4 regions of the Kitasatospora sp. NPDC050543 genome follow, and region 1 is predicted to be linked to each of the others. Evidence: riboswitches for the same ligand, from Rfam matches in the RefSeq annotation. Region 1 holds a riboswitch; each other region holds the start of a gene.
What was found. Region 1 has a riboswitch for cobalamin ahead of ACIBH3_RS27050 (hypothetical protein). Riboswitches for the same ligand answer to the same signal wherever they lie in the genome.
Positions count from the first base shown of each region.

Region 2: linked by a shared signal. The riboswitch ahead of ACIBH3_RS11810 (cobalamin biosynthesis protein) and the one ahead of ACIBH3_RS27050 (hypothetical protein) in region 1 are both predicted to bind cobalamin.
Region 3: linked by a shared signal. The riboswitch ahead of cobN (cobaltochelatase subunit CobN) and the one ahead of ACIBH3_RS27050 (hypothetical protein) in region 1 are both predicted to bind cobalamin.
Region 4: linked by a shared signal. The riboswitch ahead of ACIBH3_RS00705 (ribonucleoside-diphosphate reductase subunit alpha) and the one ahead of ACIBH3_RS27050 (hypothetical protein) in region 1 are both predicted to bind cobalamin.

Region 1 covers NZ_JBITGZ010000026.1:78,262-85,947, reverse strand. Annotated here, with positions in the region: gene ACIBH3_RS27085 (DedA family protein) at 1-295, opposite strand, end outside; gene ACIBH3_RS27080 (class I SAM-dependent methyltransferase) at 510-1,385, opposite strand; gene ACIBH3_RS27075 (spermidine synthase) at 1,532-2,326, opposite strand; gene ACIBH3_RS27070 (alpha/beta hydrolase) at 2,383-3,348, opposite strand; gene ACIBH3_RS27065 (flagellar hook-length control protein FliK) at 3,557-4,039, opposite strand; gene ACIBH3_RS27060 (hypothetical protein) at 4,151-4,570, opposite strand; partial or broken gene ACIBH3_RS27055 (hypothetical protein) at 4,583-4,690, opposite strand; gene ACIBH3_RS27050 (hypothetical protein) at 4,690-5,211, opposite strand; cobalamin riboswitch at 5,322-5,452, opposite strand; partial or broken gene ACIBH3_RS27045 (ECF transporter S component) at 5,548-6,375, opposite strand; gene ACIBH3_RS27040 (ABC transporter ATP-binding protein) at 6,372-7,686, opposite strand, start outside.
Region 2 covers NZ_JBITGZ010000007.1:232,937-240,622, forward strand. Annotated here, with positions in the region: gene ACIBH3_RS11800 (putative cobaltochelatase) at 1-92, opposite strand, end outside; gene ACIBH3_RS11805 (cobyric acid synthase) at 145-1,644, opposite strand; partial or broken gene ACIBH3_RS11810 (cobalamin biosynthesis protein) at 1,968-2,915, opposite strand; cobalamin riboswitch at 3,101-3,288, opposite strand; gene ACIBH3_RS11815 (helix-turn-helix domain-containing protein) at 3,712-4,401, shown strand; gene ACIBH3_RS11820 (prolyl oligopeptidase family serine peptidase) at 4,607-5,746, shown strand; gene ACIBH3_RS11825 (hypothetical protein) at 6,139-7,644, shown strand.
Region 3 covers NZ_JBITGZ010000009.1:200,293-207,978, reverse strand. Annotated here, with positions in the region: gene ACIBH3_RS14495 (YrdB family protein) at 110-484, shown strand; gene ACIBH3_RS14490 (HutD family protein) at 556-1,122, shown strand; gene ACIBH3_RS14485 (precorrin-2 C(20)-methyltransferase) at 1,299-2,855, opposite strand; gene ACIBH3_RS14480 (precorrin-8X methylmutase) at 2,852-3,478, opposite strand; gene cobG (precorrin-3B synthase) at 3,475-4,851, opposite strand; cobalamin riboswitch at 4,941-5,063, shown strand; gene cobN (cobaltochelatase subunit CobN) at 5,273-7,686, shown strand, end outside.
Region 4 covers NZ_JBITGZ010000001.1:167,661-175,346, reverse strand. Annotated here, with positions in the region: gene def (peptide deformylase) at 1-144, shown strand, start outside; gene ACIBH3_RS00710 (ribonucleotide-diphosphate reductase subunit beta) at 238-1,233, opposite strand; gene ACIBH3_RS00705 (ribonucleoside-diphosphate reductase subunit alpha) at 1,254-3,680, opposite strand; cobalamin riboswitch at 3,849-3,990, opposite strand; gene ACIBH3_RS00700 (hypothetical protein) at 4,148-5,218, shown strand; gene ACIBH3_RS00695 (glycosyltransferase family 2 protein) at 5,562-7,016, shown strand; gene ACIBH3_RS00690 (glycoside hydrolase family 26 protein) at 7,013-7,686, shown strand, end outside.

The DNA of each region.
Region 1 (7,686 bases):
CCAGGTGCTCGGGCCCGAAGTGCCTGGGGAACTTCCGGCCGAGCTTGTCGAACAGCGGCTTGCCGCCCTTGCGCCCGATGGAGTAGCCGATCGAGTCACCGATGATCGCGCCGAGGATGGCGCAGAGCGCGATCCACTCGGGGCGGACCACTCCCTGCGCCGCGAGCAGCGCGGCCGTGACGAGCGCGATCTCGCCGGGCAGCGGGATGCCCAGGCTCTCCAGCCCGATGATCAGACCGATGAGGGCGTACACCGAGCCCGGTGGGACGCTCTCGATCCAGGCGTCAACGTGCAGCAAAGCCGGTACCTCCGTGGCAGGACGAGACGGCGGTCTCGACGATCCGAATAGCGGTGGGGCCGCTCCCCCCGTCAGGGCAGCCTAATCCCCCGGGCCGCCCGGCGGCGCCGTCAGCCCAGGTGTGAAACGCCTCGGAGGGCTTTCCGGTTCCTTGAAGATCCTTTGACTTCCGCTTGCCCCGCGCGGAGCCGCCACCCGGCGCTGCGCCGCCCTACCGCCGGGTGCCGAAGCGCAGGGCCACCACCGACGGACGCCTGGCCGAGAGCACCGGCAGCCGGCCGGCGACCGGCAACAGCCGGCGCAGCACTCCCCGGCCGCCCACCGGGTACACGTCGCGGATCTCGGTGATCGCCGGGTGCGCGGTGGCCAGCTTGTGCTGCTCGTCGGCGTCCATGCCGAAGGGCATCGGCGGGGCCTGGTAGTGCCGGTCGCGCATCTTGCCCCGGACGGTCAGCCGGCTGAACCAGCGCGGTACGGAGTCGAAGACGAACGTCGCACCGGGGAAGCGCTCGGCGCAGGCGGCGATCAGCTCGCGCACCTCGGCCGGGCGCAGGTACATCAGCAGGCCCTCGGCGGTGATCAGCAGGCCGCGGGCCGGGTCCACCTCGTCCATCCAGCGCGGGTCGGTCGCGGAGCAGGCCACCGAACGCCGGCGCGGGTCGGGCGGCAGCAGCCGCTCGCGCAGCGCCACCGACTCCGGCAGGTCGACGCCCAGCCACCGGGCGCGGCCGTTGTCCACCCGCCAGAACTGCGTCTCCAGCCCCTCGCCCAGGCAGACCACGGTGCCGCGCGGATCACGGGCCAGGAAGTCCGCCACCTCGCGGTCGAAGCAGGCCGCCCGCAGCGCCTGGAGCTGCGCCGAGAGACCGCCGCCGGGGCCGAAGCGCTCCTCGAACGGGAAGTCGAGCCGGTCCACCAGTTCGACGGCCATCGGGTCGGAGAGCACCGAGTCGGGGCGGCGGGCCTCGACGGCGCGGTGGTAGAGGGTCCAGAGCGCGGTCTCGGGGACGGCGTCCAGCTCGGCTCTGACCGGCATGCCGTCGGGCGGGACGGCCGGGGCGGAGGAGGACGGGCGATCGGCAGTCATGGTCGTGCGCTCCTTCGGAGGGGGCTCGATCGGAGAGGGCTCGATCGGGGCTGGCCGGACCCGCCGATTCTGGCACCACGGGTACCGGGCTCCCGCACCCGGCACCCCGACGCGCCGACGAACCGTCAGCCGTCAGCCGTCAGCCGTCAGCCGATGCTGAACGCGCCGTCCGGCGGTGGCGGCGACGGCCGGGCCTCGGAGTCCAGGACGGGGGCGGTGCGGCCGACCAGCTCCGCCAGCGCGTGCGCGTCGCACAGCCGGGCCGGGAAGGGATCACCGGCCAGGCTGCGGCTCAGCTCCTCGACGGGCAGCGGCCGGTCCGAGCCGATCAGCAGGATGTTGCCGTAGCGCCGGCCGCGCAGCACCGAGGGCTCGGCCACCAGGCAGGTCTGCGGGAAGACGGCGCGCAGCGTCGCCGCCTGCGCGCGGGCGAAGTCCAGCGGCGGGCCGTCGGCCAGGTTGGCGGCGTAGCAGCCGCCGGGGCGCAGCGCGGCCGCGGCCAGCCGCAGGAACTCCACCGAGGTGAGGTGCGCCGGGGTCCGCGAGCCGTGGAAGACGTCCGCGATCACCAGGTCCGCCGAGCCGGGCGGCGCGGCGGCCAGCGCCTCGCGGGCGTCGCCGGGGGCGGCGGTGATGTCGGCGCCGGGGCCGTGCCACGGCAGCTGCTCCTCGATGAGGGTGAGCAGCGGGCCGTCGATGTCCACCACCTGCTGGCGCGATCCCGGCCGGGTGGCGGCCAGGTAGCGCGGCAGGGTGAGGGCCCCGCCGCCCAGGTGCAGGGCGTCCAGTGGCTCCCCGGCGGGGGCCAGCGTGTCGACCAGATGGCCGAGCCGCCGGACGTACTCGAACTCCAGGTGGGTGGGCTCGGCGAGGTCGACGTAGGACTGCGGGGTGTCGTCCAGGGTGAGCAGCCAGCCGCCCTCGCGGTCGAGGTCGGGCATCAGCTTGGCCGTGCCGAGCGCCACCCGCCGCTGGACGGGCAGCGGATCCGCCGGGCTCACTTCGGCACCGGCAGGTACGCGGTGAGCCAGCGGTCGAGTTCGGTGAAGAGCTGCTCGCGCGCGGATTCTCCGGACAGCACGAGGTCGTGCATGCCGCCCTCGATCCGGACGGTGGTGACGTGGCCGCCCAGCCGGGGGCCGAGCGCGGCGATGTCGTCGGCGCGCAGGACGGCGTCGGCGTGGTGGAGCGCGGCCTGCCACTTGCTGGTCGCGACGGAGGCCGTGGAGGCCATCAGCAGCACCGGGCAGTCGATCGCCAGGCCGCGCCGGACCTGCCGCTGGCCGCGGTCGATGGCGGCGAGCCAGCCGGCGTACAGCGGGAAGCCCTCGGCGGGCTTGAGGGCGAGGTCGAAGTCCCAGGCGCCGCGGTGGTCGCGGTGCAGGCTGTGCACGTAGTGCGGGTTGAGGGTGGAGGGCAGCTTGCGGGTCGCGGACACGCGCGCGAGGGCCTGCACGGCGGGCGCGCTCAGGGCGCGGACGGGGGCGGCGGCCGGCATGGAGAGGAAGGGGCTGTTGAGGAACAGCGCGTCGACCAGGCCGCGCCCGGCGCGGCGGTCGGCCCAGAGCGCGGTGACCAGACCGCCGGTGGAGTGACCGTTGACCAGCAGCTGCTGGTGGCCGTCGACCTCGCGGATGATCCGGACCGCCTCGTCCAGCTCCTCGTCGTACGCGCGGAGGTCGCGGATGAAGTTCGGCGAGTGGTGCGGACGCAGCGAGCGGCCGTACTTGCGCAGGTCGAGCGCGTAGAAGGAGTACCCGAGGCCGACGAAGTGGTCGGCGAGGTGGGTCTGGAAGAAGTAGTCCACGTAGCCGTGCACATAGAGCACGGCGCGCCTGGGCCCACCGGTGTCGGGGGCGAGCCTGCGGACCAGGGTCGCGCTGACGGCGCCCTCCTCGTCGGCGGCGAGCGGCAGTTCGGCGGCCTCGTAGGGGGCGCCCAGGATGTCTGTTCGGAACTCCACGGCCCGACTGTACTGGCTGGTACGCCCCTTCGCCGCCGCACCACGGACGGTGACGATGTGACGTCAGCGATAGTCGCGGCGGGCGGGGCCGTGGGGTGCCCGTCCGGGCCCCGCACGCGCTGCTCGCGTGCGGGGCCCGGACGGACGGCTCGGGTCACCGGGCCGCTCGGGTCGGCGGGCGGCTCGGGTCAGCGGGCGGGCACGCCGGTCAGGGGGCGGTGATGCCCGGCTGGGCGCCCGCGCCGAAGGCCCAGCCCTCGACATCGCCCGGGGCGGGGTCGTGGCTGCCCGCCCCGAAGGTGCTGTAGGACCAGGCGCCACCGTGCGCGGCGTGCCAGTACGACCAGTAGGCGGTGGCCGGGGCGCCGTTGCACGGGTTGGGCAGGGCGTTGATCCGGCACACCATGCCGGGGAAGCGCGGGTGGAAGGCGTAGCCGAAGCCGGCGCCGGTGAGGGCCGCGAGGCCGGTGGCGGGGTCGCCGGGGGCGCAGCCGGTCTGGATGCCACCGCCGAGGGCGGTGAAGTCGACGACGACGGTGACGCCGGAGGTGCCGGTGCAGGCGGCGGCCTGGGCGGCGGGCGCCGTGGTGACGGCGGTGCCGAGCAGACCGGCGGTCAGGGCGGCAGCGGCGGCGGCCGAGCCGAGGGTGCGGCGCAGCGGGCGGCGCGTCGGGGTGCGGGTGTCTCTCACGGGTGGGCCTTTCGGTGAGGTCGCTCGGGCGCGGGGCTGCGCAGGGGTCGGGCAGGCGGCGCGGGTGGTACGGGTAGTACGGGTAGTACGGGTAGTACGGCTGCCGGGTGGTCAGCTGCCGTTGGGGCAGGCGAGGGCCGGGGCGGCGGGGCGGGAACCGTGGGCGGTCAGCTCGGCGAGGCCCGTGCCGGCCAGGCCGAGCACCGCCTGGGTGGTGGCCCGGGGCGCGGTGGCCGCGTTGAAGCCGGTGCCGTCGTACGCGACCGCGCCGCGGTCGGCGGGCGCGGCGGCGCAGCCGAGCTGGAGCTTGGTGAGGTAGCTCCAGGCCTTGAGGCCCGCGCCGAGGCGCCCGGCGGAGAGCAGGGCCTGCGCGGCGAGCCCGGTGCTGTTGGCGTTGGCGGTGGCGGCCCCGGTGGCCGCGAAGCCGCCGTCGGCGCCCTGGTGGGCCGTCAGCCAGCCGAGGCCGGCCTGGGCCTTGGCCTGACGGCCGGTGGCGGCCAGCGCCTGGGCGGCGAGGGCGGTGGCGTCCACGTCGGAGGTGCAGGTCGGCTGGCCGAAGGAGAGCGGGTAGCCGCCGTCGGGGCACTGGCTGGCGGCGAGGAAGTCGGCGGCCTCGGCGGGGGCGCCGCCCGGGGTGCGGTCGAGGGCTATCAGGGCGAGGGACTGGCCGAAGGAGTTGCTGTAGTCGCCCCACTGGGAGCGGTCGGAGAAGCGTCCGCCGGTGCTCTGCAGGGAGCGCAGCCGGGCGGGGAGGTCGACCCCGCCGAAGGTGGTCGGGTCGCTGCCGCGGACCTCGGCGGCGAGCAGGAGCTTGGCCGTGGCGCCGGCGTACGCCTCGGTGGTGCCGTCGCCGAGGTAGCCGGTGAGGACTCCGGCTTGGCGAGCCAGGTGGTGGCCTTGGTGGCGTACTGGTCGCCGGTGCGGGAGGCGGCGAGGGCCAGCACGGCGTCGACGGTGAGGCCCTGGTCGGGGTAGGTCACACCGTTGAAGGTGGCCTCGAAGTGCTCGCCGTCGACGAGCTGGCGGGCGAGCCAGCCGGCGGCCGCGGCGTCGGGGCGGTGGGTGGTGGCGTCGGCGCCTGCGGGCGCGGCCTGCGCGGTGGCGGCGGGCAGCAGCGCGGTCAGGGCCAGGGCGGCGGCGAGCAGGGTGGTGGTCCGGTGACGGACGGGCATGGTGGGCCTCTCCGGGCCCGTGGCACAGCGCGCCCGGGCTGCCCCTGGCGGCCGGCAGCGCCGTGGGGAGATGCCCGGGGGCTCCGACCCGCGGACCGCGACGGGATTGGGGGAACCGCTACTCCGGCGATGGGCATTCGGGCTCGCCGCCGACCTGGGTCGGTGGTCCTACCGTTGCGGGTCAGCGCCGGATTTGGACCGGACTTCCCCCATTGTCGGATTCGTCATCATTTGTGACGCTTCATCATCCCGTTCGACCGGCGGACCGTCAAGTCCCTTGCCGTGGGCGGGAACCGGTACCACCGCGGGCTCGGGGGACGCCGTCCGCAGGATGCGGATCGGCGCTCCGAAGGCGGCCCGGTCCATGGCCCGGCGCAGGGCCTGGAGCAGCCTGGGGCCGGCCAGCAGGACGAGCGAGGCGTTGAGCACACCGCGCGGGAGGTCCCAGCCGAGCGAGGTGGTGGCGTAGAAGGCCGCGTACCGGTGCAGGTTGCCGAGCGGCCCGGCCTGCGGGTCGTAGGCGACCGCCGAGGCCGGGTCGATGCTGAGCGGCCAGAACCACAGGTTCATCACGATCCCGTAGCCGAAGCCCGCCACGACCGCGTAGCCGGCGAGCATCGCGACCTCCCGGCGCCCGCTCACCCGCCGGGGCAGCAGGCCCGCGCCCAGGCCCACCCAGGAGGCGGTGAGCATCTGGAACGGCAGCCAGGGGCCGATGCCGGAGGTGAGCAGCGCGGAGGCGAACATGGCGGTGCTGCCGAGCGCGAAGCCGAACGCCGGGCCCATCACCCGCCCGCCCAGGATGAAGATGACGAACATCGGCTCCAGCCCGGCGGTGCCCGCGCCCAGCGGGCGCAGCGCCGCGCCCACGGCGGCCAGTACGCCGAGCAGGGCGACGGCCTTGGCGTCGGCGGCGCCGTCCAGCAGTGCGGTGAGGACCACCGCGAGGACCAGCACGGTGAGGGCGGCGAACAGCCAGGGCGCGTCGCCCTCGTGTGCCACCTTGGAGTCACGGTCGGCCAGGAAGGGCCAGCCGAAGCCCGCGATGCCGACCAGGGTGGCGAGCAGCAGCGCGAGGACCGAGCGCGGGCCGAGCCGGGGAAGGTCCGGGGTACTGGCCGCCAGGTGCAGCCGGTGCGCGGGGTGGTCGGTCGGGGCGCTCATGTGCGCTCTCCCTCCAGGCCGGGCAGTACGGCGCGGACCTCGTCGACGGTGAGCAGCTCCGCGGGGGCCAGGATCTTGGCGGTCTGCGGTGCGAAGGCGGGTGAGGCGGCCAGCGCCGGGGCGGTGTCCTCATCGGTGACCAGCTCGCCGTCGGCGAGCACGGCCACCCGGTCGGCGGCCGCGGCGGCGAGTTCCACGTCGTGGGTGACGAGCAGCACGGCGTGGCCCTGCGCCGCGAGGTCGCGCAGCAGCCGGGTCGTCCGGCGCTTGGCCGGGTAGTCCAGCCCCCGGGTCGGCTCGTCGAGCAGCAGCAGACCGGGGCGACGGGCCAGCAGCACGGCCAGCGCCAGGGCGAGGCGCTGCCCGCTGGACAGGGCCCGGGGGTGGGCCGCCGGGTCGATGCCCGGTACGAGGCGCTCCAGCAGGGCCGCGGTGGTGCCCCGGGTGGCGCCGGCCTCGCGGTCGGCGGCGGAGCACTCGTGGTCGACCCGGTCGGCGAGCAGCAGGTCGCCCGGGTCGGCGGGCACCATGCCCACCAGGGTGGCGGCCTGACGGCGCCGCAGCTCGGCGGGCTCCAGTCCGCCGACGCTGACGGTGCCGCCGCTCGGGCGGTGCAGTCCGGCCAGGCAGGCCAGCAGGGTCGACTTGCCCGCGCCGTTGCGCCCCATCAGGGCGGTGATCCGGCCGGCGTGCAGGGTCAGGTCCACGCCGCGCAGCGCGGGCACCGGGCCGTGGTGCGCGACCAGGCCCCGCACCACCGCAACCGGCTCCCCGGCGGGGGCGGCCGGCCGGCGGACGGGGGCGGCGGCACGCAGCGGGTGACCGGCGGCGCGGCGGCGGGCATCGCGGACACTGAGTGCGACGGGCTGCCAGCCGAGCAACCGGGAGAGCTCCACGACGGGCGGAGCCACCGGCGCATCGGCCAGGACGTCGGCGGGCGCGCCGTAGCGCACCGGCCGCCCGCAGCCCGGGACCAGCAGCGCGCTGTCGGCGTACTGGGCGATCCGCTCCAGCCGGTGTTCGGCGAGCAGCACCGTGGTGCCGAGGTCGTGCACCAGCCGGGTGAGCGCGGCGAGCACCTCCTCGGCGGCCGGCGGGTCGAGCGCACTGGTGGGCTCGTCCAGCACCAGCAGGCTCGGCTGGGCGGCGAACGCGGCCGCGAGCGCGACGCGTTGCTGCTGCCCGGCGGAGAGCGCGGTGAGCGGGCGCGAGCGCAACTCGGCGAGCCCGAGCAGGTCGAGGGTCTCCTCGACCCGGCGGCGCATCACCTCGGGCCGGAACGCCAGGCACTCCAGGCCGTAGGCGATCTCC
Region 2 (7,686 bases), on a different contig from region 1:
CCCACGGCGGGGGAGACCGCGTTGAGCAGCAGTCCGAGCCGCAGGTCGGCCATGCCGACGATCGCGGTGAACGGGTATCGGACGTCACTCATCGGGTGTCCCTCTCCTCTGCCAGGCCTTCAACATCCGTACCCATCAGATCCCTCACGGCGCACCCGGCGGCACGAAGGGCAGGCCGTCGGCCGGTACGCCGCCCTCGATCAGCCGCCACAGCGCGTCGGTGTCGGCGTGCTGTTCGATCAGGTCGCCGAGCCGGTCCAGCCGCTTCTCCCGGGCCTGCGCGAACGAGGTGTCGGGCGCGGGCACGAACGAGCGCCCCGCCAGCCGCGCCACGTCCCGGAGCAGTTCGCGGCGGAAGCCGTCGTTCTCCAGCGCGCCGTGCCAGGTCGTGCCCCACACCGAGCCCACCCGGCAGCCGTCCAGGAAGGGCTCCCCGCCCTCGACGGCCACCACCCCGTGGTGGATCTCGTACCCCTCGACCCGCTGCCCGTACGCCTCGCCGACCGGCCGGGCGAGCACCTTCTCGGCGCCGAACCGCACCCGGGTGGGCAGCAGCCCCAGGCCCGCCACGGCCCCGGCCTTCGACTCGACCTCGTCCACGATCTCCCGGGCGAGCATCTGGTAGCCGCCGCACACCCCGAGCACCGGCAGCCCGGCGGCCGCCCGTGCCAGCAGCGCGGACTCCAGGCCGCGCTCGCGCAGCCAGGCCAGGTCGGCGACGGTGGCCCGGGTGCCCGGCAGGATCACCAGGTCCGCGTCCGCCAGCTCCTCTGGCCGGGTCGCCCAGCGCACCAGCACCCCGGGCTCCTGCGCCAGCGCGTCCACGTCGGTGAAGTTGGACAGCCGGGGCAGCCGCACCACGGCGACCCGCAGCACGTCCGCGCCGTACGGGCCTCGGGTGTCCTCGCGGTCCACCACGGTGGAGAGGTCGAGCGAGTCCTCGGCGTCCAGCCAGAGCCCCGCCAGCATCGGCAGGGTGCCGAGGACGGGCCGGCCGGTCAGCCCGTGCAGCATGTCCAGGCCGGGCGCGAGCAGCCGGGCGTCGCCCCGGAACTTGTTGACGAACCAGCCGGCCACATGCCGCTGGTCCTGCGGCGACAGCAGCGCCAGCGTTCCGTACATCGCGGCGAAGACCCCGCCGCGGTCGATGTCGCCGACCACGACCACCGGCAGCCCGGCGGCGACGGCCAGGCCCATGTTGGCGATGTCGCGATCCCGCAGATTGATCTCGGCAGGCGAGCCGGCGCCCTCGCAGACCACCACGTCGTACCGGCCGCGCAGATCGGCCAGGCACTCCAGCGCCCGCTCCAGCAGGACGGGCTTGCGCTCGCGGTAGTCCAGCGCGCCGACCTCGGCGACCGCGCGGCCCAGCAGCACCACCTGGCTCCGGCCGTTCGCCCCCGGCTTGAGCAGGACCGGGTTCATCGCGGCCTCGGGCTCGACCCGGGCGGCCTGTGCCTGCATCGCCTGGGCGCGGCCGATCTCGGCGCCGTCGGCGGTGACGAAGGAGTTGAGCGACATGTTCTGCGCCTTGAACGGCGCGACACTGACACCCTGCCGGGCCAGCCACCGGCAGATCCCGGCGGTCACCACGCTCTTCCCGGCGTCCGAGGTGGTCCCGGCGACCAGCAGCGCCCCGCTCATACGTCTCCCTCATTCGCTGCGGCCCGGGCGGCCCGGGCCAGTACGGCCACGGCCAGGGTGGTCATGGCCAGGGCGGCCACGGCCAGGGGCCTCGTACCCGGGTGTCCGGTCGGTGATACCGCGTTGCCCGCGGCGCGGCCGGCGGTGGCGCGGCGCGGGGCCGGTGCGGCGGTGTGCGCGGTGCCCGCCGAGCCGGCTGATGCGCCCGTGCTCCGGCGGGGCGCGGCGTGCGCGCCCGGCTGAGCGGGTGCTCCGGCCGCTGCTGCCGCTGGTGCCACCGCTGCCGTCGCTTCCCTCGCTCCCGTCGGCGGTACGCCGAGCGTTCGCGCCGAGGCGGCGGCCAGGCGCAGCGTGCCGTGCCCGGCGACGCTGACGGCCAGGGCCAGCAGGCCGACCCGGCGGGAGAGCAGGCAGGCCCGTTCGATGTCGTCCACCGTCACCGGGCGCAGCTCGGCGCCGAGCACGGGCCGGTGCTCGACCCGCTCGCCGTAGCGCAGGGTGCCGCCCAGACGCACGCCCAGCGCGCCGGCGAAGGCCGCCTCGGCCTGGCCCGCGTTGGGGCTGGGGTGGGCGGAGCCGTCGCGGTGCCAGACCCGCCAGGCGGTGCCGGGCTCCGGCGCGGCACACACCGTCAACAGCGCGGTGAGCCGGGCGCCGGGCCAGCCGGCCACGTCGTCCAGCCGCGCGGAGGCCCAGCCGAAGCGCCGGTAGCGCGCCGAGCGGTGCCCGACCATGGCGTCCAGGGTGTTGACGGCCCGGAACGCCAGCAGCCCGGGCGTACCCGCGAACGCGCCCCAGACCAGGGCGTTCACCACCGCGTCGGCGGTGTTCTCGGCCACCGACTCCACCACCGCGCGGGCGATCTGCTGCTCGTCCAGCGCGCTCGGGTCCCGCCCGCACAGGTGCGGCAGCCGCTCGCGGGCCGCGGTGAGGTCACCGGCTGTCAGGGCCCGCCCGATGGTGCGGGCCTCGCGGGTGAGCGAGGTGCCGCCGAGCACCGTCCAGGTCGCGGCGGCGGCGAGTGCGGCCCGGCCGGCGGCGCCGCGTCCGAGCGTCCGCTCGGCGGCCACCGCGCCGGCGGCGACGGCACCGACGCAGACCGCCGTGTACGCCGCCCCGGCCGCGCGTGCGTCACGCCAGAGGAGCTTCTCCAGCCGCCCGGCCGCGTTGCCGAAGGCGGCCACCGGGTGACCGCGCCGGGGGTCGGCGAAGCGGGCGTCGGCGAGGTGGCCGGCGACGACGCCCAGGGCGAAGGCGGCCCCGCGGGTCAGCCGGCGCACGGCGGAACGGGGACGGCTGCGGGAACGGCCGGGGGTACGCAGGCGAGGCCGATGAGGACGGGGACAGCGGGGACAGCGGGGACGGCGGGGCGGCCGGCGTGGGCGTACGGCGGTGGCCGGTGGGCGGCCCGGGCAGCCTGCATGGCGTGCGTGTCCTCACTCAGGGTCCGCGCCCTGGATCGACGTCACGGGGGCTAGAGTCTCCTGGCTTCCGGGTTCTGACGCACTCTCGGGCCTTCCAGCTGTACGCCGTGGCCGTGCTTCGAGCGTGCTCCCCGGTGACAGTGGCGGGACCGCGCCGGATTCGCACCGGCTTCCTCTACATGCCTCCGTATGGCTGAAGGATCCCATCACGCGGTTCGAGGGGGAGTCAACCAAGGTCACGGAGGGGTTGGTCACACGTCACCCGGGCGTGCACCCGGGCTCGCGTGCCCGGGCTCGCGTGCCCGGGCTCGCGTGCCCGGGCACGCGCGCCGGCCGCCGCGGCCGGCCGCGCGTGGCGCGGACCGCAGGCCCGCGGGGTGGGCGGCCGGTGCCGGAATCGGTTGATCATCCAAGCCTGACGGACCGGCAGGTACGCAGGTCGGGCATGAGCTACTCGCGTAGCTTGTGCTCGGCGCCGGAAACCGTCGCTACCTCCGAGTAGAACAACCGTCGCGCCATCGGGATTCATGGGATCGCACAATCGCCCAGTGAGGCCCCCTGCTGCGCTTCGTGCGTTCGGCGCCTGGGGACACGCCTGCCGGGGCCCGTACGGTCGTGTCCCATGCGACGCAGACAGCCTCCCGTGACACCGGTGCCCTTCTCGCCCGCGGCGGCCAGGGCGCACCGCGCCGGGCTGGGCCTGACCCCCCAGCAGGTGGCGGAGGGCATGGCCGCGCACGGGGTCCGACTGCTGCCGTCCCACGTCCTCGGTTGGGAGAGCGGCGAGGTCCGGCCCTCGGAGGAGGAGTTCGTCGCCCTCGCCCGCGCGCTGTGGTGCCCCGCCGTGCAGCTGATGGGCGCCCGGCCCGCCAGCCTGCGCGACTTCCGGGTGGCCCGCGAGCTCAGCCAGGAGCAGGCCGCCCGCCGGATCGGCGTCTCGGACCGCACCTACGAGCAGGCCGAGAGCTCCGGCAGGTGGACCGGCGACGAGGAGCAGACGTACTCCCTCGCCCAGGCCCTGGGGCTGACCCTGCGGGACCTGCTCACGGTGACGGGGCGCCGGGAGGAGCTGGACCAGCGGCTCCGGCAGTGCATCGACGGACGCTGGCAGGCGCAGGCCAGGGCGATAGGACGGATCGTCCCCGTCCCCCGGGAGGCACTGTCGAAGGTGCTGACGGTGATTCAGGGCGAGTACCAGCTCTCCTCCCACTGGGGCGCGGGCAGCTGGGGCTCCTCCTCCCTGGCCCGGGTGGAGCCGGCCCAGCCGACCCAGCCGATCACGGAGCGCTTCTGGGAGCTCCTGGCCCGCGAGGACACCGGCATCCCCGTCTGATCCGCCCGCCTCTCCCTGCCTGCCCCCGAACCCCCGCCGCCTCGGCCCGCTTCCCGCGCCCCCAACCTCCCGTCCCCGCCTCCCGTCCCGCGCCCCCACGTCCGGCGCCGTGCCCCGGACGGCCCCGCACCGGTGGCCCCGCGCCCCGCGGAGAAGTGGACTGGGAAGCACCGGCCAGTCCGCGATCAGCAGAGCGGGGAGCGATATGCGTTGGGGAACCGCAGCCGTCGTGGCGGCTGCCGTCGTCGGCACCGGCATCGCCGTGCTGGCGCTGGGGCGCAAGGTGTCCGACCGGGTGGTCCTTCCGGGAGTCACCGCCCGCCGCCGCCGCGCGGGGGATCCGTCGGGTCCGGCCCTGGTGCTGTCCGTGGCCGCCGACCGTGTCACCTTCACCCCGACCACGGCGACGCTGCGCCCGGGCCGCTATGCCGTCGAGTGGGGTGCGGACGGCCACGCCGTCGTCGGCGACGTCGTGCACCGCGACGAGAACGGCGTCACCCGCCGGCTGGAGCGCGCCGACCACGGCGACCGCGGCGTCCTGGAGCCCGGCATCGAGGTCCGGCTCACCCCTCGCGTCCTCCTCGGCGACCCGGCCACCGCGCTCGGCCTCGAGTACACCGAGACCGCCGCCTACGGCGAGCTCGGCCCGATGCCCGCCTGGTACGTGCCGGGCATGCGCGGCACCTGGGTGCTGCTGGTGCACGGTCCCGGCACCGACCGGCAGCAGACCCTCCCCGTGCTCCCGTTGCTGAACCGGCTCGGGCTCCCCACTCTCTCCCTCACCTATCGGGGCGACGAGGGCGCGCCGGCCGCCCCCGGTGGGATCGGCAGGTTCGGCGACACCGAGTGGCGTGACGTCGAGGCCGCCGTCCGGCTGGCGACGGACTCCGGGGCGGGCAAGGTCGTCCTGTACGGATGGTCGCTGGGCGCCACGATGGCCCTCCAGACGGTCGCCCGCTCCTCCTTCGCCGACTCCGTCAGCGGTCTGATCGTCGACTCGCCGGTGCTGGACTGGCCCGCCACCGTCCGCCGCGACGCCACCGGTGCGGGCATCAGCGCCCCGCTCGCCGAACTGGGCGCCCTCGCCGCCGAAGGCCGTACCGGTGTCGACCTGGCCGGCTTCGCCCGGCTCGCCGACGGCAGCGACCTGCACGTGCCGACGCTGCTGCTGCACAGCCCGGACGATCCCGTCGCCCCCTGGCGGGCCGCCGAGCGGCTGGCGGCCCGCCGGCACGACCTGGTGAGCATCCAGGCCGTCCCGGACGCGGACCACGCGGCTCTCTGGAACGCCTACCCCGGCCGGTACGAGGAGGCGCTGCGCCGCTGGCTCACCCCGCTCCTCTGAGTCGCGGTCCGAACCGCCACAGCCCGTCCCCGTCCCCGTCCCCGTCCCCGTCCCTGTCCCTGTCCCTGTCCCTGTCCCTGTCCCCGTCTCCCTCCCTGTCGCCGTCTCCGTCCAGCCGGCCGCCTCAGGGGCGCGCCGTCGCCGCGTCCCGGCTGCGTCCGGCCGTGTCCGAGTCGGCTATGGGTCGGCTACCCGTCGCGTACGAGTCGTCTCCCGGCCGCATCGGGGACTTCCACCCGGCCCCGGAGTGGCGTGCCCGCGTCACTCCGTGCACGTCATAGTGCCGGTTTGGCCTCTGTTGCCCGATCTTGTGGCCCCGGCGGCGCCCGCTCCCCGCTGACTCGCGGAACTCGATGTGACAGAAGGCCGGTACACGGGGAAGACTGCACGGCGTGACGTCTCGGAACCCGCGCGACCGTGATGCCCCGCCCCCGCCGACGATCGGTACCGGCGCGACGGTGACCCGTCTGCCCGGCACGGCCCACCGCGCCGACGGCGCGCGCCCGGGCACTCCCGGCGTACCCCGCCGCCGTGGCCCCGCACCCGCTCCCGGCCGCGGCCGGGTGCCGGTGCCCGAGGGCTTCCCGGCCCCCGCAGAGCTCGCTCCGCTCGCCCGCCGGATGCTCGTCGACGCCGTCCGGATCGCCCGCTGGGCCGGCGAGCTGGAGCAGGTCGGCAAGCGCGGCGAACTCCTCCCCGACGACGCCCGCGCGGCGGGCCGCGCGCTCAACATGACCGTCGGCGCCGCCGCCAAGGCCTGGGGCCAGGCCCTGCTGGTCGGGCTGGTCGAGCCCCGGGACGGCGGCGCCGCCCCCGGCTGGCGCCTGCATGCCTGGGAGCACGACGAGGAGGCCGTGGTCCGCGGCTGGTCCGCGCTCTTCGACGCCTGGACCCTGCTCGCGCCCGTCCCGCCGGCCGCCCTGCGCGGCGTCTTCGCCGTGCTCGCCGGCCAGGCCGTCGACCAGGCCCCGCAGCTACTCTCCTTCCTGCACCTGGTGGACGGGCCGGTCGCCGACAGTGAACTGATGGAGCTGCTGCGGCGCGGCCTGGACGAGCGCCGGATGGGCGCCGGCACCGGCGTCGTCTCGCTCTCGCCCGTGCCGCACGCGGCCTCCGCCGTCTCGGCCGTCCGCGGCACCTGCCGCGCGCCGCAGGTCGACACCCCGCCCGCGCCCTCCGACGTCGCCGCGGTGCTGGACTGGATGCTCGACGGCCTGGCGGCCGTCGGCGCCGTGATCCGCAAGGACGACGCCGCCGAGCTCTCCCGCCTGGGGCACTGGGCCGTGCGCGCCAAGCTGGAGGAGATCTGCACCGTCGCCCAGACGGCGGCCGGTCACATCGAGCAGAGCGCCATGGAGCTGCTGGGCGCCTGCGCCGACTACTCGCCCGGTCCGGCCCGCGCCGAGTACCGCGCCTGGGTCGCGGCCCGCCCGGTGGACCGCGCCGTCGCCGAGCTGCTGGACGCCGCCCGGGGTGACGACGCGCTGGTGCGCGGCCTCGCCTTCGAGGCGCTGCGTGTCGCCGGCGGCACGGCCGAGCAGGCCGTCCGGGCGGCGGTGGACGAGCCCGTGCTGCGGCCGTACGCGTTGCTGTGGCTCGCGGAGCAGTCGGACGAGGGCGGGGTGTCCCCAGCCGACGTGCTGGGGGCGGAGGACGCCGCCTGGCTCTGGGTCGACACCGCCGCGGCGGTGCTGGACCACGGGGAGACGGAGCTGCTGGTCGGGCATGTCGAGGGCGCCTCGGCCGGCGATCCGGTCCGGCTCTTCGCCCGCGCCCGCCAGTCCGGCCACCCGCGTGCCGCCTCGGTCCTCACGGCCGTCTCCAGTGTCCACCCCGACCCCGCCGTGGCCCGCGCGGCCCGCCGCTCCGCCTTCAGCGTCCACCACGGCGGCGCCTGACCCCCGCCCTGGGGCCCGGGGGCCGCCCGCCCTCACCGCCAC
Region 3 (7,686 bases), on a different contig from region 1:
CCATGCTGACGCCGTTACCGTACCGCCTCCCCCGCCGGCCGCTCGCCGACCCGCCGGGTGCCGGCCTGCCGTGCGCCGATCCGCCCGGTGCCAGAACGGCGGTGTCGGGATGAGGGCCTCCGCCTCCCCCGGCGGCGCAGGGGGCTGGACCCCGCTGACGGTCGCCAACGCCGCGCTGGCCTTCGCCCTGGAGATCGGGATGCTCGCCGCCCTCTGCTACTGGGGCATCCACACCGGCCGCGGCCCGGTCGGCAAGACCCTGCTCGCCATCGGCGCCCCGGTGCTCGCCGGTGTGGTGTGGGGACTGTTCCTGGCCGGCGGCGGCCCCAGGTACGAGCTGCCGGTCCCCGCCCGGATCGTCATCAAGCTCGCGGTGTTCGGCCTTGCCGCGCTCGCCCTGTCCGCGAGCGGGCGCACCACGCTGGGCCTGGTCCTCGGCGCTCTCGCCCTGCTCACCGTGGCGGTGGAGTACACGGCCCGGTGACACCGCCCGGCATGGGAGGATCCGTCCCGACCCATACGGGGCCGGACTGGCCGAGCGGGACGAGGTAGGGCATGGCGGTTCAGGTACTGCGGGCGGGCGAGCGGCCCGCCACGGCGTGGCTCAACGGTGGCGGCGTCACCCGGGAGGTGGCGGGCGCACCCGCCGGTGCGGGGCTCGCCGACTTCGACTGGCGGGTGAGCCTGGCGGACGTCGACCAGGGCGGCCCGTTCTCGGCGTTCCCCGGGGTGGACCGGGTGATCACCCTGGTCGACGGCGCGGGCATGGCCCTGACCGTCGCGGGCACCGAGCACGCCATCGCCGAGCCGTACCGTCCCTTCGCCTTCCCGGGCGAGGCCGACACCGGCTGCCGGCTGCTGGGCGGCCCGGCGATCGACTTCAATGTGATGACCCGCCGCGGCCGGGCGACGGCCGAGATCGCGATGGCCGACGACCGGCGCGAGGTCACCGTCCCCGAGGGCGCGGCCGTCCTGCTGGTCTGCCTGGCCGGCGGTGCGTCCCTGGACAAGGCGGGCGTCGCCCTCACCCGTTTCGACGCCGCCCTGCTGGACAGCGGCACCGATGTGCTCCAGGCCACCGGCGGCGTCACCGCCGTGGTGACACTGAGCCCCGTGCACTGAGCCCGTGCGCTGAGCCCGCCGCAGCCGGCGGAGCCGTGGTGGCTGTGGCACCCCGGCGGCGAGGCCGGCCCGAGCCGGCAGAAGTCGCCTTCCTTCCAGGCCGGTCCGTCGGCCGCCCGGCCCGGGTGGAGTGGGAAGTCGGCCGGGCCGACTTCCCACTCCGCCCGGGTGGGGTCTCAGACCTCCGGGTAGCGGCGCGGGGTCCAGACGACCTCGGTGCCGTTGCCGCGGCGGACGGCCCGGGTCTGGGAGGAGCCGATGAGCAGGATGGTGCGCATGTCGACCTCGGCGGGGTCGAGCTCGGCCAGGCGGACCGTACGGACGCGCTCGGTGGGGCCGCCGACGTCACGGGCCATCACCACGGGGGTGTCCGGGGCGCGATGCTCCAGCAGCAGGTCCCGGGCCAGGCCGACCTGGGTGGTGCGGGACTGCGAGCCCGGGTTGTAGAGGGCGAGGACCAGGTCGGCGGAGGCGGCGGCGCGCAGGCGCCGGGCCACGACCTCCCACGGCTTGAGCCGGTCGGAGAGCGAGACCACGGCGTAGTCGTGGCCGAGCGGGGCGCCGGCGCGGGAGGCGGCTGCGTGCGCGGCGGTCATACCGGGGACGATCCGGACCGGCACGTCGCCGTACCGCTCCTCGCAGGCGACCTCCAGCACGGCGGTGGCCATCGCGAAGACGCCCGGGTCACCGGAGGAGACGACCGCGACCCGCCGCCCCTGCCGGGCGAGGTCCAACGCGAACTCGGCGCGCTCGGACTCGACCTTGTTGTCCGAGCCGTGCCGGCGCTGGCCGGGCCGCACGGGCACCCGGTCGATGTAGGTGGTGTAGCCCACCAGGTCGTCGGCGGCGGCGAGTTCACCGCGCGCCTCGGGGGTGAGCCAGAGCGGCCCGGCCGGGCCGAGGCCGATCACGACCACCTCGCCCGGCCCGGCACCGGTACCGTCGCCCGTACCGCCTGCGGTGGCGTCGCCGGCCGCGGGCTCGTGCGGGGGCAGCCCGATCCGGCTCGGCAGCACCGCGACCGAGAAGTACGGCACGCTCTCCGGGTCGACCTCGGCCAACGGCGCCGTCCGCTCGGCGGCCATCGTGGCCCGCTCGACGTACTGGGCGTCCTGGAGGCGTCCGGCGCGCTCCAGGGCGCGGCGAACGGTGGGGAAGGTCCGGCCGAGCTTCATGATCACGGCGGAGTCGGTGGACGCGAGGCGGGCGGCGAGCTCCTCCTCCGGCAGGGTGCCGGGCAGGATCGTCAGCACCTCCTCGGCCTCCACCAGGGGCCGGCCGAGGCGGGCGGCCGCCGCACTGACCGAGGTCACGCCGGGCACCACCTCGGTGGGGTAGCGGTGCGCGAGGCGCTTGTGCATGTGCTGGTAGGAGCCGTAGAAGAGCGGGTCGCCCTCGGCCAGCACCACCACGTCACGCCCGGCGTCCAGGTGGGCGGCCAGCCGGGCGGCGGCCTCCTCGTAGAACTCGTCGATCGCGCCGCGGTAACCGCCGGGGTGCTCGGTGGCCTCCGTGGTGACGGGGTAGACGAGCTGCTCCTCGATCTGGCCACCCGTCAGGTAGCGCTCGGCGATGGAGCGGGCGATCGAGCGGCCGTGCCGGGCGCTGTGGTACGCCACCACGTCGGCCTTGCCGATGAGTTCGGCGGCGCGGACGGTCACCAGCGAGGGGTCGCCGGGGCCGAGGCCCACGCCGTAGAGCCGGCCGGTGGCCGATGGCTGAAGATCCGTCACTCTACTTCGCTCGCAATCGCGTTGATCGCCGCCGCCGCCATGGCGCTGCCACCGCGCCGACCCCGCACCACCAGGTGCTCCAGGCCGGACGGGTGCTCGGCGAGGGCCTGCTTGGACTCGGCGGCCCCGATGAAGCCGACCGGTACACCGATCACCGCCGCCGGGCGCGGCGCGCCCGCCTCGATCATCTCCAGCAGCCGGAACAGCGAGGTGGGCGCGTTGCCCACGGCGACCACCGCGCCCTCCAGCCTGGGCAGCCACAGCTCCATGGCCGCGGCGCTGCGGGTGTTGCCCATCCGCTCGGCGAGCCCGGGCACCGACGGGTCGGAGAGGGTGCAGATCACCTCGTTGTCGGCCGGCAGCCGCTTGCGGGTCACACCGCTGGCGACCATCGACACATCGCAGAGGATCGGCGCACCGTCGCGCAGCGCCCTGCGGGCGGAGGCCACCACGCCGGGCGACCAGAGCAGGTCCTCGACCAGGTCGACCATGCCGCAGGCGTGGATCATGCGGACGGCGACCTGCGAGACGTCGGCGGGCAGCCCCACGAGGTCGGCCTCGGCCCGGATGGTGGCAAAGGACTCGCGGTAGATGGCCGCGCCGTCCTTCTCGTACTCGATCACGTGGTCCTCCGGGCCTCGGCCACTGCCTCGGCCATCTGTTGCGTTGTCACTCGTTGCGGGGAATCTGGGGAGCCGGTGGTGGACGGGGGACGCCTGACGGAGACCTCGTACCCGTCCCCGGTGGCAAGTACGTCCACCCACTCGCCGAGGGGGTGGCCGCAGCGCCGTTCGCAGCCGGACCAGTGCACGGGGAGCAGGCGGGCGGCGGACGGCCCGCCCGCCGCCGCCGCTTCGAGGGCCCGGGCGGCCTCGCCCCGGACGTCGGCCAGCGACTTGGCGCAGCCGGGGGTTCCGGTGCAGGCCATCGCCAGCGTCCAGGGGGAGCCGGGATCCAGGCCGAGGCCGGCCGCCGACAGCCGGGCGGCCCGGTCGCGGGCGGCGCCGGCGGTCAGGGCGGGGATCACCACACCACGCCACGGCGTCACCCGGAGCTCACCCTCACCGTCGCCCGCGGCCGTCCCGGCCGCGCGGCCCGCCTCGGCCAGCAGTCGCCACTGCGCGGCGGAGACCCGGCCGAAGCGCAGGCCTACCGAGAGCCCGTAGCGGCCGTCCGGCCCCTCGATCACGCCGAGCCGGGGCAGCGCACCCGCACCGGACCGCGAACCGCGCGGCCCCGCGGGCAGCGGCCCAGCGGCCGTCGGCTCAGCGGGCAGCGGCTGAGCCGCCAGGCCGAGCCGCGCGCCCAGCAGCGCGCCGTCCGGGTCGGCCTCCCGGATCCGCCAGGCCCGCACGCCGCTCGCCCGCAGCAGTTCGAGGAACGCCTCGGCCGCCCGCAGCGCGTACTCCACCTCCCGGCCGGCCGGCACCCGCAGCGCGGTGGCGGACCGTCCGAGCCGCAGCAGGGCGCCGCCGCCGGCCGTTGCGATCAACGTCACATCGGCGTCGAGGCCGGCCACGTCGCCGCGTCCGTCGTCGAGCGCGAACAGGAAGCGGCCCGACAGTCCGGGCGACCAGTCGGCCGCACAGAGCGCCGTGTCCAGCTCGCGGGTCCAAGTACGGGTGTCCGCACGGCCGTTGCCGTCCACGCCGGACAGCGGGGAGGCGACGATGTTGCGCACCCGCTCGTGACGGTCGGAGGGCAGCAGCCCGGCGGCCCGCAGCCGGGTGCCGAGTTCGAGGCCGCAGTCCTCGGGCAGGCCGCGCAGCTGGACGTTGCCGCGCGAGGTGGTCTCCAGGTGCCCGTCGCCGAGCAGCTCGGCGGCCTCGGCCAGCGTGACCACCTGATCGAGCGTCAGCAGACCACCCGGCAGCCGGACTCGGGCGAGCGCACCGTCATCGGCGGTATGTAGACGAAGGGCCCCCGGGCAGGCGTCCTCGCGCGCCCGGTCGGGCACGACGGGCCCGGGAGCTGCGGGGTCGGAGGTCGGTGACATGGCGGCGAGCATACCGATGATCCGACCGGACGCTCTGTCCCGTAGATCACCCTCAGCACCTACTATGCTCCCGGGCGAGCCCTCGCGGGCCCGCTCACGCCAGAGACGGCGCAAAGGGGAGGAAACCGGTGCAAACCCGGTGCGGTCCCGCCACTGTGACCACGGTTCGCCCGTGGGAGCCAGGAACTCCTGCCGTCCTCCACCCTCCCCCGGTCTCCGGCCGGGGGGACCCCCACGGGGCGCGGACCCCGAGGAAGGCTCGACCTATGCGCTCCCGCATGCCCGTGCCCCCGCCCGGCGCTGCCCGCCCGCTCTTCCCCCCTGCCCGCGACCACTCCGCGGCCACCGCCCGGACGAGCGAGGCCCACACCCCGGCAGGCCCTTCGGCCCGGGGCACCCACCAGGCCTGGAGGGCCGCCGCATGATCCTGCTCCTGTCGACCTCCGACACCGACCTGCTCAGCGCCCGCGCCAGCGAGGGCCCGGTGCGCTACCGCCTGGGCAACCCCGCCCGACTCACCGCCGACGACCTGCCCGCCCTCACCGAGGGCACCGACCTCGTGGTGGTCCGCCTGCTCGGCGGCCGCCGGGCCTGGCAGGAGGGCCTGGACGCGCTGCTGGCCGGCCCCCGCCCGGTCATCGTGCTCACCGGCGAACAGGCCCCCGACGCCCAGCTGATGGAGCTCTCCACCGTCCCGGCCGGCATCGCCGCCGAGGCGCACGCCTACCTCGCGCACGGCGGCCCGGCCAACCTGGCCGAGCTCGGCGCCTTCCTCTCGGACACCGTGCTGCTCACCGGCCACGGGTTCGCCGCCCCCGCCTCCGCCCCCGAGTGGGGCCCGCTGGAGCGCACCGCGCCCGCCGAGAACGCCGACGGCCCGGTCATCGCGGTGCTGTACTACCGCGCCCACCACATGAGCGGCAACACCGCCTTCGTCGAGACGCTCTGCCGGGCCATCGAGGACAAGGGCGCCCGCGCCCGCCCGCTGTACTGCTCCTCGCTGCGCGGCGCCGAGCCCGAGCTGCTCGCCGAGCTGGGCAAGGCCGACGCGATCATCACCACGGTGCTCGCCGCCGGCGGCACCCGCCCGGCCGACGCCTCGGCCGGCGGCGACGAGGAGGCCTGGGACGCGGGCGCGCTCGCCGCCCTGGACCGCCCGATCCTCCAGGCACTCTGCCTCACCTGGTCGCGCGCCGCCTGGGAGGCCAGCGACGACGGCCTCTCCCCGCTGGACACCGCCACCCAGGTCGCCGTGCCCGAGTTCGACGGCCGCCTGATCACCGTCCCGTTCTCCTTCAAGGAGCTGGACGAGGACGGCCTCACCGTCTACGCCGCCGACCCCGAGCGCGCCGCCCGGGTCGCCGGCATCGCCGTCCGGCACGCCCGGCTGCGGCACATCCCGCCGGCCGAGCGCCGGCTCGCGCTGGTGCTGTCCGCCTACCCGACCAAGCACGCCCGGGTCGGCAACGCGGTCGGCCTGGACACCCCCGCCAGCGCCGTGCGGCTGCTCACCCGGCTGCGCGCCGAGGGCTGGGACATCGGGCCCGTGGACGGCCCGGCCGCGCTGCCCGGCCTGACCCCGGCCGAGGGCGACGACAGCCACGAGGGCGACGCGCTGATCCACGCCCTGATCGCGGCCGGGGGCTACGACCAGGACTGGCTGACGGAGGACCAGCTCGCCCGTAACCCCGTCCGGATCCCCGCCGCCGACTACCGCCGCTGGTACGCCACCCTCCCCGAGGGCCTGCGCGGCGAGGTCGAACAGCACTGGGGCCCGCCGCCCGGCGAGCTGTACGTCGACCGCAGCCGGAACCCGGACGGCGACATCGTGCTGGCCGCCCTGCGGGCCGGCAACCTGCTGGTGCTGATCCAGCCCCCGCGCGGCTTCGGCGAGAACCCGGTGGCGATCTACCACGACCCCGACCTGCCGCCCTCGCACCACTACCTGGCCGCCTACCGCTGGATCGCGGCCGACCAGGAGGACGGCGGCTTCGGCGCCGACGCGGTCGTCCACCTCGGCAAGCACGGCAACCTGGAGTGGCTGCCCGGCAAGACCGCCGCGCTGTCCGCCGACTGCGGCCCGGACGCCGCCCTCGGCGACCTCCCGCTGATCTACCCGTTCCTGGTCAACGACCCCGGCGAGGGCACCCAGGCCAAGCGCCGCGCCCACGCCACCCTGGTCGACCACCTCGTCCCGCCGATGGCGCGCGCCGACTCCTACGGCGACATCGCACGCCTGGAGCAGCTGCTGGACGAGCACTCCAACATCGCCGCGATGGACCCGGCCAAGCTGCCCGCGATCCGGGCCCAGATCTGGACGCTGATCCAGGCCGCCCGCCTGGACCACGACCTCGGCCTGGACGAGCGCCCCGAGGACGACGGCTTCGACGACTTCCTGCTGCACGTCGACGGCTGGCTCTGCGAGGTGAAGGACGCCCAGATCCGCGACGGTCTGCACGTCCTGGGCCAGGCCCCCGCCGGGGTGGACCGGGTCAACATCGTGCTGGCCATCCTGCGCGCCCGCCAGATCTGGGGCGGCGTCGCCGCGCTGCCCGGCCTGCGTGAGGCACTCGGCCTGGACGAGTCCGCCCCGACGCTGGCCGCCACCGACACGGCCGAGGCCAAGGCGCGCGAGCTGGTCGAGGCGATGGAGGCCGAGGACTGGGCACCGGAGGCGGTGGAGAAGGTCGCCGCCGGGCTGCCGCAGGCCGTCGGCGAGGTGCTGGACTTCGCGGCCCACCAGGTCGTGCCGCGCCTCGCCGCCACCACCGACGAACTGGACGCGGTGCTGCACGCACTCGGCGGCGGCTTCGTCAAGGCCGGCCCGTCCGGCTC
Region 4 (7,686 bases), on a different contig from region 1:
TTCTTCGCCCGCTGCCTCCAGCACGAGACCGACCACCTGTACGGCTACCTGTACATCGACCGGCTCTCCAAGCGCGACCGCAAGGACGCGCTGCGGCAGATGGCCGAGGGCACCGCGCGCTACGCGACCGTCCCCAACGACTGACGCACCGCACGACGAAGGGCCCGGCACCGCATCGCGGTGCCGGGCCCTTGGCACATCCGGTCCCGAAGGCGCCGGGTCCGGAGCGGGTCGGGTCTAGAAGTCGTCGTCGAAGGCGACCGTGCCCTCGACCGCGACCTGGTACGCCGAGACCCGGCGCTCGAAGAAGTTGGTCAGCTCCTGCACGTTCTGCAGCTCCATGAACCCGAACGGGTTGCTGGAGCCGTAGCGGATCGGCATCCCGAGCCGGGCCAGGCGCTGGTCGGCGACGGCCTGCAGGTACTCCCGCATCGACTCGGTGTTCATCCCGGGCAGGCCCTCGCCGCACAGGTCACGGGCGAACTGGAGCTCGGCCTCGACGGCCTCCTCCAGCATCGCGGTGACCTGCTTGGCCATCTCGTCGTCGAAGAGGTCGGGCTCCTCCTCGCGGACGGTGTCCACCACGGAGAACGCGAAGTCCATGTGCATCGACTCGTCGCGGAACACCCAGTTGGTGCCGGTGGCCAGGCCGTGCAGCAGACCGCGGGAGCGGAACCAGTACACGTACGCGAAGGCGCCGTAGAAGAACAGGCCCTCGACGCAGGCCGCGAAGCAGATCAGGTTGAGGAGGAACGCGCGGCGGTCCTCCTTGGTCTGCAGCGAGTCCAGGTGGTCGACCGCGTTCATGTACTTGAAGCAGAACTGCGCCTTCTGGTGGATGGAGGGGATGTTCTCCACCGCGTCGAAGGCCGCCGCGCGGTCGTCCGGGTCGGGCAGGTAGGTGTCGAGCAGCGTCAGGTAGAACTGGACGTGCACGGCCTCCTCGAACAGCTGCCGGGACAGGTAGAGCCGGGCCTCGGGGGAGTTGATGTGCTTGTAGAGGCTCAGCACCACGTTGTTGGCGACGATCGAGTCACCGGTGGCGAAGAAGGCGACCAGCCGGCCGATCATGTGCCGCTCGCCCTCGCTGAGCTTGGCGAGGTCGGCGACGTCGGAGTGCAGGTCCACCTCCTCGACGGTCCAGGTGTTCTTGATCGCGTCCCGGTACCGGTCGTAGAACGACGGGTAGCGCATCGGACGCAGCGTCAGCTCGAAGCCGGGGTCGAGCAGCATCTTCTGACGGTCTTCGGAACTCACTGGCAGGCCTCGCAGGACTCGGGGTTCTCCAGGGAGCAGGCGAGCGCGGCTTCCTGCTCCGGGGTGAGGGTCGGGGTGGCCACCGGCACGGGCGCCGGGGCGGCCGTACGGGCGGCACCGGAGGCGGCCTGGGCGATCCGGGTGGCCGGGCGCGAACGCAGGTAGTAGGTGGTCTTCAGGCCGACCTTCCAGGCGTAGGCGTACATCGAGCTGAGCTTGCCGATGGTCGGCGCGGCCATGAAGAGGTTCAGCGACTGGCTCTGGTCGATGTACGGCTGCCGGGCGGCGGCCAGGTCGATCAGGGCACGCTGCGGCAGCTCCCACGCGGTGCGGTAGAGCGAGCGGACCTCGCCGGGCAGCCAGCCCAGCTCCTGGACGGAGCCGTTGGCCTCGCGCAGCGCGTCCCGGGTCTGCTGGTCCCAGACGCCCAGCTCCTTGAGCTCGCGCACCAGGTACGGGTTGACCTGGAGGAACTCGCCGGAGAGGGTCTCGCGCTTGAACAGGTTGGACACCTGCGGCTCGATGCACTCGTACACGCCGGCGATCGAGGCGATGGTCGCGGTCGGGGCGATGGCGAGCAGCAGCGAGTTGCGCAGGCCGGTCTCGGCGATCCGCGCGCGCAGCGCGTCCCAGCGCTCGGTCCACTGCGGGGCCGTCTCGAAGTGGTCGATGTGCAGCTGGCCGCGGGCGGCGCGGGTCTCCTCGTACGCCTCGTGGCGGCCCAGGCGCTCGGCCAGCTCGCTGGAGCGCTCGTAGGCGACCAGCATGATGCGCTCGGCGATCAGCGTGGAGAGCTGCTTGGCCTCGGCGGAGTCGAAGTCGATCCGCAGCTTGAAGAAGACGTCCTGGAGGCCCATCACGCCCAGGCCCACCGGGCGCCAGCGCGAGTTGGAGGCGCCGGCCTCGGGGGTCGGGTAGAAGTTGATGTCCACCACGCGGTCGAGGAAGGTGACGGCGGTGCGCACGGTGGCGTCCAGCCGGTCCCAGTCCATCGCGCCCAGCAGGTCGGCGGGGGTGGCGCCGGGGGCCACGTGGGCGCCCAGGTTCACCGAGCCGAGGTTGCAGACCGCGGTCTCGGAGTCGTCCGTGACCTCCAGGATCTCCGTGCAGAGGTTGGAGGAGTGGACGGTCCGGCCGGGGACGGCGGTCTGGTTGGCGGCGCGGTTGGAGGCGTCCTTGAAGGTCATCCAGCCGTTGCCGGTCTGCGCCAGGGTGCGCATCATCCGGGCGTACAGGGTCTGCGCGGGGATGGTGCGCACGGCCTTGCCCTCGGCCTCGGCCTTCAGGTACGCGGCGTCGAAGTCGGCGCCCCACAGGTCGACCAGCTCGGGCACGTCGGCGGGGGAGAACAGCGACCAGTCGGTGCCCGCGTTGACGCGGCGCATGAACTCGTCCGGGATCCAGTGCGCGAGGTTCAGGTTGTGGGTACGCCGCGCCTCCTCACCGGTGTTGTCGCGCAGCTCCAGGAACTCCTCGACGTCCGCGTGCCAGGTCTCCAGGTAGACGCAGGCCGCGCCCTTGCGCCGGCCGCCCTGGTTGACGGCGGCGACCGAGGAGTCCAGGGTGCGCAGGAACGGCACGATGCCGTTGGACTTGCCGTTGGTGCCGCGGATCAGCGAGCCGCGCGAGCGGATGCGCGAGTAGGACAGGCCGATGCCGCCGGCGTGCTTGGAGAGCCGGGCGATCTGCGCGTAGCGCGAGTAGATCGAGTCCAGGTTGTCCAGCGGGGAGTCCAGCAGGTAGCAGCTGGACATCTGCGGGTGCTTGGTGCCCGAGTTGAAGAGCGTCGGCGAGGACGGCAGGTAGGAGAGCGCGCTCATCAGCGCGTACAGCTCGGCCACCTCGCGCACCGACTGCTCGTTGTCGCCGACCGCCAGGCCGGCTGCGACGCGGAGCAGGAAGTGCTGCGGGGTCTCGATGACCTTGCGGGTGATCGGGTGGCGCAGCAGGTAGCGGGACTGCACGGTGCGCAGGCCGAAGTACTCGAAGCGGTCGTCGCCGCGCTGGTCGATCAGCGCGTCCAGGGCGTCGGCGTGCTTGGCGACGAACGCGGCGGTGGTGTCGCCGATCAGGCCCTCGGCGTGGCCGACCGCGATCGAGGCGGCGAAGGACACCGCGCCCTGGCCGATCGCCTCGTCCGAGATCTCCAGTGCGAGCAGGCGGGCGGCCAGCTTGGAGTACTGCGGGTCCTCGGCGATCATCGAGGCCGCGGCCTCCACGGCGAGTCCGCGCAGCTCGGCGAAGTCGGAGCCGGCGTGCCGGCCGCGCAGTGCGGCGGCGGCGACGTGGCCGGGGTCGACCTCGGGGAGGTCGACGCTGCGGTCGGTGAGCAGCCGGAGGAGCGCCGCACCGGGGTCGGGCCGGTCGGCGGGGGCGGTGCTGGTGCCCTGGTTGGGCAGGGCGACTGAGGCAGCGATGGTCAAGGCGCTCTCTCCTGGCGGCGATCGGGCGGCGGACGACTCAAGATCACCGGACCGGTGCGGGCAGGGGAGCACGGCGCGTACGCCGGGAGGCGTCGCGCAACGGTGTCATCCCCCGGCCCGCCCGCGAGGTCCGGAAGTGTTTCCGTGCTTCAAGGCCTCTGCGGGGAAGCCGTGTGGCACGCCGTCGGCAGGTATTCGGACTCGCGGGGACGGCATCGGCCCCCCGCACACCGCTGCGGGGCAGTCCCGGACTCCCACCGGGTTCCCCTGCGTTCGACAGCAGGAGTGAGCATACATCTAGTGGTGCCACCCCGATGTTGCACCCACATGTTGTGCAGCGTGGCGTGTCGGGGTGATAACCGGCGGTGTGGGGGCGCGGGCCCGGCGGCCCCGGCGGGTCCGGATTTGGGAACGGATTGGTTACCGGTTGGGCCGCTCCCGATGGGCATGCCATACGATCTCGCCTCATGAGCGAGGGAACGGGCGTACCGGCCGAGTGGACGCGTCAGCCCGCACAGCCGGTGCAGGGTCAGCAGCCGGGGGCGGCGGGGCCGCTGCCGCAGGGTCAGCCGCCGCAGGGGCAGCCTCCCGTACCCCAGGCGCCGCAGCCCGCCCCTCCGGTGGCCGGGCAGGGCGGTCAGCAGCCTGCGCCGCCGCCGGTCGGGGGCTTCGGGCCGCCGCCGGTGCCGTACGGGCAGACGGCGCCGGGGCAGCAGGTCCCGCCGCAGCAGCAGATCCCGCCGACGGTGCCGCAGCCCGTCCAGCCGCAGCCGCAGCAGTGGCAGCCGGGCCCGCCCGCGCCGGCGCTGGGCGAGCCGGACTGGGCCGCGCTGGCGGACCGGCACGAGAGCGAGTCCCGTAAGCGCCGCAAGCTCTGGATCGGCGCCACGGCGCTGGCTCTGGTGCTGGTCGGCGGCGGGGTGGCGGCCGGCCTGATGATGACCGACAAGGGCGACAAGGGCGGCGACACCAAGCCGACCACCGCGGCCAGCAGCCCGGGCACGCCGTCCGCCGACCCGGTGACGTTCATCTCGGACGCCGGCACCGACAAGGCGCCGGTCGACCCCGCGGTGCTCTTCGCGGACCAGACCCGCACCATCGACGGGAAGGTCTGGACCCGCAAGGGCACCGGCATCACCACGCCGTGCTCCAAGGCCACCACCGGCGGTCTGGGCAAGGCGATCAGCGACGAGGCCTGCCGCTCACTCGTCCGGGCGACGTACGTCTCGGGCGACAGCGCCGTCACCATCGGGATCGCCGTCTTCGACAACAAGGCGACCGCCGACGTGGCCCTCGCCAAGCACATCGGTGCCATCCAGGGCCTGCCCGGTCAGGGCGTGGGCCCGTTCTGCACCGAGTCCGGCTGTTCGGAGACGCACGGCTACGTCGGGCGGTACGGCTACTTCACGGTGGCCGGCACGCTCAAGCAGGGCGCGGGCCTGGCGGACCCGCTGGCGGCGGCGGCCGCGCCCGCGCTCTCCGACTACGCCAAGGACGCCCTGCTGTCGAGGGCGAAGGGCACCGGCGCCGGACACTGAGCCGGTGTCATCCGGGGTGGGCGGTGGCGGTCCTGCCGGGCCGTCGGCCCGCCCGGCCCCGGGCCTGCCCGGTCCGGCTTCCAGGCGCCTCAGCGCGCAAGTAAGCGTCCGATAAGATGGCCGACCCGGGGGCGGCTCTGGCTTGCCAGTTCACCCCTGAAGGCCGTGAACGACCCCATTCAGGAGGTGCCGCGCCGTGAGCGCTGCCACCAGTGCCACCGGCCGACGGCGCAGGGCGGCGGGGCGGCGGCGCAGCAACCCGGTCGAGGACACCCACACCCTGCTGCTGCCGGCTCCGCCCAACGCCCAGGAGAAGTACAGCTACACGATCCGCCGTCAGTGGATCCTGACCCTCTGCTCGGTCGTCAGCTTCGGATGCCTGGTCGTCAGTCAGATCCAGCTGTACCGCGCGTCCCCCTGGTTCTGGGCCTGCCTGCCGTTCCTGCTCTTCACCGTGATCTACTACCTCGTCTCACTTCGGGTGAACAGCTTCACGCCCAACTTCGACGTCAAGGCGCACCGCCGGCTCGTGCGGCAGTGGCAGCCCGGCCGCTACCCGACCGTGGACGTCTTCCTGCCCGTCTGCGGTGAGCCGATCGAGGTCCTGCACAACACCTGGACGCATGTGCGCAGGCTGACCGAGCACTATCCGGGCCTGGTCATGCCGTACGTCCTGGACGACGCGGCCTCTCCCGAGGTCGAAGCGATGGCCGGGGACTTCGGCTTTCGCTACGGCGTACGGGAGAACCGCGGGTGGTTCAAGAAGGCCGGCAATCTTCACTACGGATTCAGCCGCTCCGACGGTTCATACATCCTGATCCTGGACGCAGACTTCGCACCACGCCACGACCTGCTGGACGAGGTACTGCCGTACCTGGAGCAGGACCCGAAGCTGGGCATCGTGCAGTCCCCGCAGTTCTTCCGGGTGCTGGACTCGCAGAACTGGATCGAGCGTGGCGCGGGCGCCATCCAGGAGCTGTTCTACCGCTCGGTCCAGGTCGCCCGGCAGCGCAACGACGGGGCGATCTGTGTCGGCAGCTGCGCGGTCTACCGGCGCGCGGCGCTGGAGGAGAACGGCGGCACCACGCTGATCGCGCACTCCGAGGACGTGCACACCGGCTTCGACCTGCGCTCGCTCGGCTGGAACCTGCAGTACGTGCCGGTCGCGCTCTCCACGGGTGTCTGCCCGGACACCGCCGCGGCCTTCCAGAACCAGCAGTACCGCTGGTGCATGGGCTCGATGTCGCTGCTGACCAGCAAGAAGTTCTGGCAGGCGAAGCTGCCGTTCGTGACCAGGCTCTGCTACGTCTCCGGCTTCCTCTACTACGTCCACACCGCGCTGATGACCTTCGCGCTGCCGGTGCTGCCGATCATGCTGCTGCTGGCCGAGCCGGACCTGCTCCAGGTCAAGCACCTCGTCCTGGTGGTGCCCAGCATCCTCTACGCGACCGTCATCTTCCCGCTCTGGCACCGGGCGCCGTACCGCCTGGAGGCGTGGGCCGGGCGGATGATGTACGGCTGGGCGCACTTCTTCGCCGTCTGGGACCTGCTGCGAGGCAGGCAGCAGACCTGGCAGCCGACCGGGTCGAGCAGCGCGCGCAACAAGCAGCGCCGGTTCTGGATCGGGGTCGTCGTCTGGGGCGGCGGCACCGCGCTGCTCTGGGTCTTCGCCGCGGTGTACCGGATGTTCACCCTGCACCCGCCGGACTTCGCGCTGGTGCTCTCGTCCGGCCTGTTCTACGCCGTCACCGTCGGCCGCATCCTCATCCAACCCCGAACCCAGGACGTCGCACCATGATCCGATCGAACCCGCGGACCGGCCCCGGGCGGGCCCGGGCGGGCGCGGTGGGCCGGCTGCTGGCGGCGGTCGCGCTGGTGCTGCCCCTGACGGGCTGCGCCGCGCTGCTGGGCGAACAGCGGATCGGCCCCGGGGTGGCGCTGCCCTCGGCCTCCTCCTCCACAAAGCCCTCCACGGCCGCCAGGCCGGCCGCCGCGGGCACCTCCGACGCCTTCAGCCCGTACGACGTGCGGCCGCTGCTCCGGCCGGCGAAGAAGATCCTCGGGATCGCGGCCGAGGGCGCGCCCAACTCGATGACGGCGGTGGCGGACTTCACCGCCAAGGCGGGCAAGACGCCCAACCTGATCGAGTACTACTCGGGCTGGGGCGACGACTTCGACACCAAGGGCGCCCGCAACGCCTGGGAGTCCGGCGCGATCCCGCTGGTCGCCTGGGAGCCGTACACCATGACGCTGGCCGACATCGCGGCCGGCAAGGGCGACGACTACATCAAGCGCTACGCCTGGGCCGTCCGGGACTTCAACGCCCCGGTGGCGATCAGCTTCGCGCACGAGATGAACGGCTTCTGGTACGAGTGGGGCACCAAGCACGCCACCGCCGAGGAGTTCGTGGCGGCGTACCGCCACATCCACGACCTCTTCTCCGAGATCGGCGCCGCGTCGGTGATCTG